DNA from 2 places in the Sodalis sp. RH19 genome. Region 1 is predicted to be linked to the other one. Evidence: predicted binding sites of a transcription regulator. Region 1 holds the regulator's gene; the other holds the start of a gene.

Region 1 (5,680 bases):
GCTGCCGCTCCAGCCAGGCGTGATGCCGTTGCGACTGCGATTGTTCGGCGTTCAGCCGGGCCTGCTCCAGGCGCAGGCTATCCAGCTCGGCGTCAAGTTCCCGCAGTTGGGGTTCGCTCAATAGTTCGATGGCGGCGGCGCGCGTACGCAGTGCCTCCAGTTCCCCGCGCACCGTTTTATGGCGTTCGAAAATTTCAGCGGAAATGCGGCCGTAGATATCGGTGCCGGTCAGTTCCTCCAGCAGTTCGGCGCGATTTTTCGCATCGGCGTTTAAAAATGCGGCGAAATCCCCCTGCGCCAGCAGCACCGATTTGGTAAAACGCGCGAAATCCAGGCCGGTCAGTTCGGTGGTCAGGCGCAGCTTATCGCTGATTTTATCCGCCAGGATGGCGCCGTCGGCCAAACGCGCCAGTTCAACCCTGGCGTTTTGCAGTTTGCCCTGCGGGCTGTTTTTCGCCCGGCGCTGGCTCCAGAAGGCGCGATAGCCCACGCCCTTGACCGAAAACTCGACTTCCGCCAGCGATTCGGCGGTAAGCCGGGTCATCAATTCCTGGCCGGGCAAGGCGTCCAGGCGGGGCGTGCGGTGATACAGCGCCAGGCAGATGGCGTCAAGAATAGTGGTCTTGCCGGCGCCGGTGGGACCGGTAATGGCAAACAGGCTGGCGCGGTCGAAGGGGTCGGCGGTAAAATCAATTTTCCACTCGCCCCTGAGCGCATTGATGTTTTTCAGCCGCAGCGTCAGGATTTTCACCGGGCGTCTCCTTTGGTTGCGGCATCCGGCGCCGGCGGGTTTTCCGCCGCGGCGCCTTGCTGTATGTCCGCCGTTACCTGGCGATAGAGCAAGCGTATGGCGTCCAGGTTCTCCGGCGCGGGGGAGGGGATCAGCGCCAGGCGCCGCTCAAACACGTCCCCGGCGCTCAGTTCGACCAGCGTTTCCCGTTGCCGGCGCGCCAGTGCCGACAGCCGCTGCTCGCGGTTACGGCGCAACAGCACGATTTCCACCGGCAAATCGGCCGCCAACTGCTGGATACGCTGCTGGATATCATTCAGCCAGGCGTCTGTCACCACCTCGATATCCAGCCAGACGGGCGAGGGCCCCGGGTAATCGCTAAACGAGCGCAACTGCGCCTCGATGTCCGCCAGGTCGCCTTTTATCAGGCGCAGGGCCTGGGTCTCCGGGATCAAAACCGGGGAAATGTCCGCCACGCCCCCGGCGTCGAAACTGACTATATTGATCTGCTTGGGCTGCCCGGTTTCATCAAAACTCAAGGCGATGGGCGAACCGCAATAGCGGATATGCTGCTGTCCGCCCACGCACTGCGGGCGGTGGATATGGCCGAGGGCGATATAATCCGCCGGCGGAAACAGCTGGGCGGGAAACGCGTCCAGGCTGCCGATATAAATATCGCGTACCGAATCGGTGGTGGCGGCGCCCACCGTGGTCAGGTGTCCGGTGGCGATAATCGGCAACCGGCCGGGCAACTTGGCGCGCAGGGCCAGCGCCCGGTCATATAGCGCCTGGTAATGTGCGGCGATGGCGTCCATCAGCGCCCGCTGTTTATCATCCCCCGATTCTCCGGCGCGGCTGGTCAGCACATCCCGCGGGCGTAAAAAGGGGATGGCGCACAGTATCGCCCCCGGCTTTCCACTACGATCGTTAAGTACAAAAACCGGTTGCCCGCCGCTGTCTTCGCGGTCGCCGTCGGCGTTGTCGTCATCGTCCCGGGCGCCGAACCCGCCGCCGGCGATAACCCGGGTATGCATGCAGGCCAGCAGCGCCCGGGATTCGTTCAATGTCGCCACCGCGTCATGATTGCCCGCCAGTATGATCAGCTGGCAACCGGTCGGCTGCAACGCCACCACGAAACGGTTGAACAGTTCGCGGGCATAGCTGGGCGGGGTGCCGGTATCAAAGATATCGCCGGCCACGATCACCGCGTCGATATCCCGTTCTGCCACCTGCGCCACCAGCCATTGCAGGAAGGCGCGGTGCTCCCGGGCGCGGTTTTTGGTGAAAAACGACTGACCCAGATGCCAGTCAGAAGTGTGAATGATCCGCATGACGCTCCAGCCAGAGTGTAAAAGTCAGGGCGAGAGTATAAACCTTACCCCGGGCGATGCCGACGTAAAGCTGTTAATTTGGCAACCCGGGACGAAAAAAAACCGCCATCCGCTATGCTTCTGGCACGATGGGCTGATTTTAATAAATCTGTCATAAAAGTGACGCATAATGCCCGGGCACGTTAACCGCAGAGATTAATGGCAGGAAAAAATGGCAAAACGCATATTAGTCGTGGAAGACGAAGCGCCGATTCGTGAAATGGTGTGCTTCGTACTTGAACAGAATGGCTTCCAGCCCATCGAAGCCGAAGACTACGGCACGGCGGTCAGCCGTATGGCGGAGCCTTATCCGGATCTGGTATTGCTCGACTGGATGTTGCCAGGCGGTTCGGGAATTCAATTTATCAAACATATGAAACGCGAGGTATTGACCCGCGATATTCCGGTCATGATGCTGACCGCGCGCGGCGAGGAGGAAGACCGGGTGCGGGGGCTGGAAGTGGGCGCCGATGATTATATCACCAAACCGTTCTCGCCCAAGGAGCTGCTGGCCAGGATCAAGGCGGTGATGCGCCGTATTTCGCCGATGGCGGTGGAAGATAAGATTGAGCTGCAGGGCTTAAGCCTGGATCCGTCGTCGCACCGGGTAACCTCCAACGAACTGGCCCTGGAGATGGGACCGACCGAATTTAAACTGCTGCACTTTTTCATGACCCATCCCGAGCGGGTATATAGCCGGGAACAGTTGTTAAATCATGTCTGGGGCACTAATGTGTATGTTGAGGACCGGACGGTTGATGTGCATATTCGCCGCCTGCGCAAAGCGCTGGAAACCGGCGGTCACGATCGGATGGTGCAGACGGTCCGCGGCACCGGCTATCGTTTTTCCGCGCGCTATTAGCGCGGTATAAGGGGAGCTCTGCCGGTGCTGGAACGTTTATCCTGGCGTAAGATTTTGCTGGAACTGGGGCTGTTTTGCCTGCCGGCCCTGCTGTTGTCGCTTTTTGTCGGCCACCTGGCCTGGCTGTTGGTGGCGGCGCTGCTGGCCGCGCTGGTGCGCAACTATTATTACCAACTGCGGCTGTCCCGCTGGTTATGGGTCGATCTCCGGCATACGCCGCCGGAAGGGCGGGGAAGCTGGGAACCGCTGTTCTATGGCCTGCATCAGATGCAGTTGCGCCACCGGCGGCGGCGGCGTGAACTGGCGACATTGTTCAAACGCTTTCGCAGCGGCGCGGAAACCTTGCCTGATGCGCTGGTGATGTTGACCGACGACGGCCATATTTTCTGGTGCAACGGCCTGGCGCAGCAGCTGCTCGGGTTTCGCTGGCCGGAAGACAACGGCCAGCATATCCTTAACCTGCTGCGCTATCCCGAATTCAACAGCTATATCCAGGGCCAGTCGTTCGAGCGCCCCTTGACCCTGCTGCTCAATAAGCAACGTTACGTTGAATTCCGCGTGATGCCCTATACCGACGACCAGCTGTTAATGGTGGCCCGCGACGTGACCCAGATGCGCCAGCTGGAAGGCGCCAGGCGCAACTTTTTCGCCAATGCCAGCCATGAACTGCGTACGCCGCTGACGGTGTTGCAGGGATATCTGGAAATGATGAACGACCAGGATATGGATGAAGCCATGCGCGCCAAGGCCATCCACACTATGCAGGATCAGACGCAGCGCATGGAGCGCCTGGTCAAGCAGTTGCTGGTGTTATCCCGTATCGAGGCCGCGCCCCAGGGCGAGGTCAATGAACGCGTCGATATTCCGGCCATTCTCAAGCGCCTGCAGCAAAGCGCCGGGGCGCTCAGCCAGGAACGGCATGAGATCGTGTTCCGGGTTAATGAACAGTTGCTGGTGCGCGGCAATGAGGATCAGCTGCGCAGCGCGATGTCGAACCTGATATACAATGCGGTCATCCATACGCCGCCGGGCACCCGCATCGAGGTGTGCTGGCAGCGTACCGCTGAGGGCGCGCAGTTTCAGGTCAGCGATAACGGGCCGGGCATCGCCCCAGAGCATTTACCGCGCCTGACCGAGCGTTTTTACCGGGTTGACAAAGCCCGTTCGCGCCAGACCGGCGGCAGCGGCCTTGGGCTTGCCATCGTTAAGCACGCGCTCGGCAATCATGACGCCCATCTTGATGTTATCAGCGAGCCGGGCGCGGGTACCCGCTTCTTTTTTACCTTGCCCAACCGGTTGATTGTCCTCCCCGTCCTGGCCGAAAATAACCCCACTTCTCCTTCACGTGTCAAATCCCGATGATAAAAGCAGTAAAAACCCTGGGCTGGCTGCTCTGCCTGCTGTTGACCCTGCCGGCGGCGGCGCGGCCGCTGTCGGTGCTGTCGGGTAGCCTCACCAGCAGCGGTTCCGATACGCTGGCGAATATGATGGCCCTGTGGGCGGCGGATTTCAGGCATGACTATCCGGATGTCGGCGTGCAGATCCAGGCGGGCGGATCGGCGACGGCGGCGACGGCGCTGGCCGCGGGAACGGCGCAAATCGGGCCGATGAGCCGCATGATGAACGCGACTGAAATCGCCGCGTTCCAGCGCCATTACGGCTACCCGCCCCTGGCGGTGCCGGTGGCCTTGGATGCGCTGGTGATTATAGTCAACCAGGATAACCCCCTGCCCAGGTTGCGCCTGCGCCAGTTGGACGCCATTTTTTCCATCACCCGCAGCTGCGGCGACGCCCCTGCCGTCACCCGCTGGGGGGAGCTCGGCCTAACCGGGCGGTGGGCCGATATGGCCCTGCTGCGCTATGGCCGCAATTCCGCCTCCGGTACCTATGGCTTTTTCCGCCAGCGCGTGCTGTGCGGCGGTGACCTGCTGGCATCGGTCAATGAACTGCCCGGGTCGGCTTCGGTGGCGCAGGCGGTAAGCGCGTCGCGCAACGCCATTGGTTACGCCGGCATGGGGTTTCATACCGCCGGCGTGCGGATCCTGCCGTTAACCGACGAGGCCGGCCGCCAGGTGACGCCGGACGAGTCGGCCTTGCTTAACGGCGACTATCCGCTGGTGCGCTATCTCTATATTTATCTGAATAAGCCCCCTGATACCCCATTGGCGCCGGTCACCGCCGCCTTTATGGACCGTATTTTGTCGCCCCAGGGCCAAAGCCTCGCCCGCCAGGGCGGCTACCAGCCCTTGCCTGAACCCATAAGGCTACAGGCGCGCCGGGATATCGGGCTGCAATGAGGTGTGTCGGCAGGGTGGGCCGTCGCCCGCGGGTGATCATGAATAATGTTCAACACGGGTGAATTTTCTTCGCCATGGCGATGCGCCGCCGCGTGCTAGTATGGATGCGGGCATTATAGACGTCCGGATGTCTATATGTCACCGACGGAAACTATTGCCCACCGGGAATGTTTACATCCTGAACTATTCACTAAATCTTATTATCTTGCGGGCCTTGTCCAGGCCGGCAAAATAACGCCGGAGTTCAAACATGCAAAGAAATACGCCTCCCTTTCGCGCTGATGTGGTGGGCAGCTTATTACGCCCCGAGGCGATTAAGCAGGCCCGCAAGCAGTTGCAGCAAGGGGCCATTACTCCCGCGCAGCTGCGTGCCGTCGAGGATACCGAGATCCGCCGGGTGGTGGAACTGCAGCGCGGTCTG
Region 2 (5,680 bases), 630 kb from region 1:
GCCATGACCGCCAGCTTTTCCTGTGTCAGCTGGGCCCTGTGCCGGGCTTCTTTCAGGCGTTTTGGAATCATCTTCAAATATGAGTAAAGTTAGCTTGATAATCTGTTTAGCATCACTTAACATCAGAGTTGTTTAGAATAACTAAACACTTTATAAGAATAGAACACACATCAGGGTGAGGGCCGGCAATTGCCGGCCTGATTTTGTGCTGTGTGTAACGCCATCATTCCACTCAGTAAATTTCCCCTGCCCCGCAAAAATCCCGTGCTTTTAATAATTTCCGAGTTTTTTGATCTTTTCTGATTGCTATGACCGCCACGCAATGTCAATCAGGGGTTTACACCCGGTGGCACAGATTGCCGTGGTAGTAATAATTTATTAATGCCAAAAATTGTGAGTTTAATCACATTGAAACGCTTGCCGCCATCCCGCACAATGTTCCGCGGACAATTGCTTGAGATAATTTCAAAACAATGTTTTATTAAAAATAAATAAAAACTATTTTTTTTGAAATACATGAGATCAGTCACAACGGTAACCTCATGAAATTGGTTAGCATTGCCCCTCTTTAACGATGTCACTGGTAAGGAATAACCATGTATAAAATTGCAGGCGCGGCCCTTCTTTCATTGCTGTTGAGCAGCAGCTGTTTCGCCCAAAGCGCCGATGCCACGGCGGTAACCAAGGCGGTGGAAACCATGCGTCAGGCCATGGTCAGCGCCAAGAAAGCCGATCTGGAGAAAGTGGGCGCGCCGACGCTGAGCTACGGCCACTCCAGCGGTAAAATCCAGAACAACGCCGAATTTGTCGATGCCATCGTCACCGGTCAATCCAAATTCCTGACGCTGGATCTCAAAGACCAAACCGTGCAGGTCGACGGCGACGTGGCCATCGTCAGGCATATCCTGCAGGCGAAAACCGCAGACGGCGGCAAGCCGGGCGAAGTGAAAATCGGCGTCATGCAGGTATGGCAGAAAAATGCGGCGGGCGCCTGGAAGCTCCTGGCGCGCCAGGCCTATTCATTGCCTAAATAAACCCCTGCCAGCGCGGCTCTCGGATATGAGGGCCGCTGCGTCGTTTTCCCCGCGCCCACCGGGCTTTCCGCTGTAAAAAAAATGTAACTTTTTGTCAACGCAAAAAGAATTCATCTCCTGCTTTTTAGCCGAGCGGTGAAGTTTTACTGTTTTAAATCAATTGATTAAAAAAATAATTTCTTGTATTTCGCCGTTCAATTCTTTTTACCCGCACCACCCGCCGGCGCGGCTTGTCACAAAACGGTAATGAAATCTCGCGCCGTAGCGGATTAATTGCTATACAGATAACTATCACCCATCCCTTACCGGAAGACCGCCTTGAAACGCTGCTGCTATAGCCGGAGGTATTTCCCTTACTGCCCGATGGAGGGAGAACAATGTCAGCGGAAACCCTGTCGATAGTATTATTTATAGCGGCGGTTATTATTTATTCAACGAAAGCCAAAAAAAATAAATATTTGTTTTCATTAGTGCTGTTTGTTTTAGGTATTTATATTCTGCTTAATTTAGTCAGGGTCGCCAGTAATTATTTTACCGGCGCCGGCATCAATGATTCGGTGCTGTATACCCTGACCAGCAGTTTAACCGGCGCCGGATTAGGCAAGTACATCCTGCCCTTTGCCGGTTTCATCCTGGCTTCCCTGCTGGTGTTCAGCCTGATGTCATGGCTGTTGCTATTCAGAAAAGCCGGCGGCGGCCGTACGGCTTACGGCCTGCTGGCTCTCGTTTTGGCCGTGGTCGCCGTGATTGCCACGCCGGCCAGCGGTGAAATTGCCGGCCTGGTTAAATCCCAGTTGGCAAGCGGCGATACGGACTTTAATACCTATTACAGAACCCCGTCCAAAACACTGGCGAAAGACAGCCCCAACCTTATTTATATCTATGCCGAAAGCCTGGAAAGAACCTATTTCGATCAGGACGCCTTTGCCGGTTTAACCACCGAGCTTAACAGTCAGAAAAACGATGCTATAGATTTCAGCAATACTACCCAATTGCCCGGCACCGGCTACACCATTGCCGGAATGGTGGCGTCGCAGTGCGGCATTCCGTTATTCGCCCCCTTTGACGGCAATGCCTCAAGTTCGTTATCGACCTTTTACCCCCATGATATTTGCCTGGGCGATATACTGCAGGCTTCCGGTTACGATACCTATTTTTACCAGGGGGCCGATATGGCGTTTGCCGGTAAAGGCCTGTTCCTGAAGTCCCATGGTTTTGAGCATATCTATGGTTTCCAGGAGCTTAAGGGACTGGTCAAGGATCCCGACTACCGCAACGAGTGGGGCTGGTATGACGATACCCTGCTGGATCTGGTCTATGATAAATTTATTGCGCTGTCGCAACAAAAACAGCGGTTTGCCTTATTTGCGCTGACCGTCGACACCCATCATCCGGACGGATATATTTCGCGATCCTGCACCAATCGCTCCTATGCGTATGACAATATGGAAAACAGCTCCCTAAGCGCCGTGGCCTGCAGCCAGGAGCATATCGCGGGGCTTATCAAAAAAATCCGCGCATCGGGCTATTTCAAAAACACGGTGATCGTGGTGTCTTCCGATCACCTGGCCATGAACAATACCGCCTATGATATTTTAAATCAGCACGACAGAAAGGATCTGTTCTTTATCCTGCGCGGCGACAAGGAGCAGCCCCAGGTCAGTAATGTTAAGCGCAGCACGCTGGATAACGGCGCGACTGTATTGGATGTGCTGGGGGGCGATAACTATATCGGCCTGGGCCGGAGCAGTTTATCCTCCACATCGTTATCAACCTATTTTTTAAATCTCGATGATAAGATAACCGCATGGATACCGGATGTTATCCGGCAGTGGGATTTCCCGACCAAGATAAAAAAATATAAAATTGATGTAAATGCCAAAACCATCGGCTTTTCCGGCGTTCAATTTAAAATACCGTTGATTTTAAAAATTGATAAAAATAATATTGAGCCGATGTTCGACGTGTATTTATCCGCACCGTTAAAACAGCAATTGGCGAAATTGAATGCCCGGGATAAATTTTTATGGATTGATGACTGTAATAAAATGGCCGATATTTGGGATCCATCGCTGAGCCAGGTAACCAATTATTGTGTCGCCGTCGGCAACCTGAGCACCCAGCCGAACATCGTTAAAATCGACTCCGACGTGTATCGCGGCAAGGTGTCGTTCAAAAAACTGCCGCAGGGCGATGAGGCGCAGTTTGAGCAGACCGTCGGCAGACTGAACTTATCCGCTCCCGCGACAAATTAACCCCCTGGCACCGGACGGGGGTTGCAGCGCCGGTGATAGCGCCCGCCGGTTTAGCCTGCCGCCCCTGTCCCGGCGATAAAATGCCGCAGCGATGGTTATTTATTAAACATCCTCATGCTGCGGTTTGATAAAATATCCCGCGCCACCGGCTTCAATTCATTTCTTATTGTCTTGAGTAATAATTATTATTCTTATTTAAATCGCGCGCGGTGCCGCGCCCGCGCCCCGTGTTCACTGGCATAAATGCCCGCCGGCCACAGGCCCGATAGGTCATAAGTTATTCTTATGCTTAGTGGTGATAAACATATGCTTTTTTATACGTGGTTAATTATCGTTGCCTATGTAATATTCCTCAGCAGAAAACCAGCGCCATGGAATAACCCCATGAAGTGGTTAAATTATATTAAAATTATATCAAGGAAAAGCAAATGGCCTTATTCATTAATAGCCGGCCTTCAGCGTTATCGCTGCTGACTGTGTTAGCGTTAGGCAGTATCGTCTCCGTTGCCGCCCATGCCGACCAGTTGGCCAATATCAAGCAGGCCGGCGTTATTCGTGTCGCCACCTTCGATTCCAACCCGCCGTTTGGTTCCGTCGATGCCAAAACCCATAATATCGTCGGCTACGACGTGGACTTTGCCAAGGCGCTGGCAGACGCGCTGGGCGTGAAGCTGGAGCTGGTGCCCACCAATCCGGCCAACCGCATTCCTCTGCTGCAGTCGGGTAAAGCCGATATTATCGTGGCCGACATTACCATCACGCCGGAGCGGGCCAAGGTCATTGATTTTTCCATTCCCTATTTTGTCACCGGGCAGCAGTTCCTGGTGCCGGTAAACTCGCCGGATAAACTGGACGGTTACGCCAACGCGCGTATCGGCGCGGTAAAGGGCACCACCGGCGAGCAGGAATTGCATCATCGTTTCCCGAATGCGCGCGTCTTGTCCTATGATGATATTCCGCTGGCGCTGACGGCGCTGCGCAACGGCAACGTGCAGGCCATCACCCAGGACAGCACCATCCTCGCCGGCCTGCTCGACGGCGCGCCGGATAAAGCCAAATATAAAGTGCTGCCGGAGCTGCTGAGTAAAGAAGAGATCGGCGTCGGGGTGAAAAAAGACGAGACCGCGTTGCTCACCTTCGTTAATAACGAGCTGCTGAAACTGGAAAAAAACGGCCAGGCTACCTCCATCTATAATAATTGGTTCGGACCCCAGACCAAATCGCCTCAACCGCGTCTGTTTACCATAACAGCGAAATAATCAGGCTGAATCAATGCAATCCCAGTACGACAATCTGCAACCATCCGCCGCCCCGGTGGCGGATACCCCTGCCCCACATGCCATCCCCGCCGTCGAGTTCCGCCAGGTTGATAAATTTTTCGGCCCCCACTACGTGATCCGCCAGGTGGATTTCAGCGTCGGACGCGGCGAGGTGGTGGCGATTTGCGGCCCCTCGGGGTCGGGGAAATCCACCCTGATACGCCTGATCAACCAGTTGGAAACCGTAAGCGGAGGTGAAATCCTGATCGACGGCCATCCCACCTCGGCGTTGAAAGGCCGCGCGCTGCGTGAACTTCGCACCCATATCGGTTTTGTGTTCCAGCAGTTTAATCTCTACGGCCATCTTAACGCCCTGGATAATGTCAGCCTGGCGCTGATCACCGTGCACGGCTGGACGCGAGCGAAAGCGCATGCCAAAGCGCAGAGTCTGCTGGAGCGGGTGGGATTGGGCGATAAGGCGTCTTTTCTGCCGGCCCAACTGTCCGGCGGCCAGCAGCAGCGGGTAGCGATTGCCCGCGCCCTGGTCACGGACCCGACGTTGATTCTTTTTGATGAGCCGACCTCGGCGCTGGACCCGGAAATGATCGGCGAAGTGCTGCAGGTAATGCAGGAACTGGCCCATAGCGGCATCACCATGGTGGTGGTCACCCATGAAATGAGCTTCGCCCGCGAAATAGCCGATCGGGTGGTGTTTATGGACGGCGGCGTCATCCTGGAGCAGGCCGACCCGGAGACCTTTTTCAGCGCGCCGGTGCATCCGCGCGCGCAGCGTTTTTTGCAGAAGGTGCTTAATCCGCTGCATGCGCGCCTGGAGGAGAGCTGATGGCCTGGCACCTGGATTGGGCCGGCGTGCTGACCGGCCAGCCCTGGCAATGGATCCTGTCCGGCTTTGCCGCCACCTTGTACGTCACCTTGTTCGGTTGCCTGGCGGCGACGCTGATAACCCTATTGATGCTGGCGCTGCGCCTGGCGCCGGGGCCGATTGGCCGCGCCCTGGCGGCGGCGTTTGTCTCGGTGTTTCGCAACACGCCGCTGCTGGTGCAATTATTGTTCTGGTATTTTGCCGCCTGGGGCGCGCTGCCGCAAGGCGTGCGCCTGTACATCGGCGATA

What was found. The regulator PhoB, encoded in region 1, activates phosphate uptake and scavenging genes when phosphate is short. The targets are predictions, from matches to a motif close to CTGTCATAAAACTGNCNNAT.
Region 2: the regulator PhoB is predicted to act here: its motif matches at 1,265-1,284, upstream of opgB (phosphatidylglycerol--membrane-oligosaccharide glycerophosphotransferase).

The regions. Positions count from the first base shown of each region.
Region 1 covers NZ_CP178734.1:3,239,544-3,245,223, reverse strand. The annotation lists gene ACL2XF_RS14755 (AAA family ATPase) at 1-751, opposite strand, end outside; gene sbcD (exonuclease subunit SbcD) at 748-2,061, opposite strand; gene phoB (phosphate response regulator transcription factor PhoB) at 2,273-2,962, shown strand; gene phoR (phosphate regulon sensor histidine kinase PhoR) at 2,987-4,324, shown strand; gene ACL2XF_RS14735 (PstS family phosphate ABC transporter substrate-binding protein) at 4,321-5,259, shown strand; gene ACL2XF_RS14730 (cobalamin-independent methionine synthase II family protein) at 5,510-5,680, shown strand, end outside.
Region 2 covers NZ_CP178734.1:2,613,697-2,619,376, forward strand. The annotation lists partial or broken gene ACL2XF_RS11725 (helix-turn-helix transcriptional regulator) at 1-71, opposite strand, end outside; gene ACL2XF_RS11730 (nuclear transport factor 2 family protein) at 597-1,034, shown strand; gene opgB (phosphatidylglycerol--membrane-oligosaccharide glycerophosphotransferase) at 1,412-3,289, shown strand; gene ACL2XF_RS11740 (ABC transporter substrate-binding protein) at 3,718-4,548, shown strand; gene ACL2XF_RS11745 (amino acid ABC transporter ATP-binding protein) at 4,562-5,392, shown strand; gene ACL2XF_RS11750 (amino acid ABC transporter permease) at 5,392-5,680, shown strand, end outside.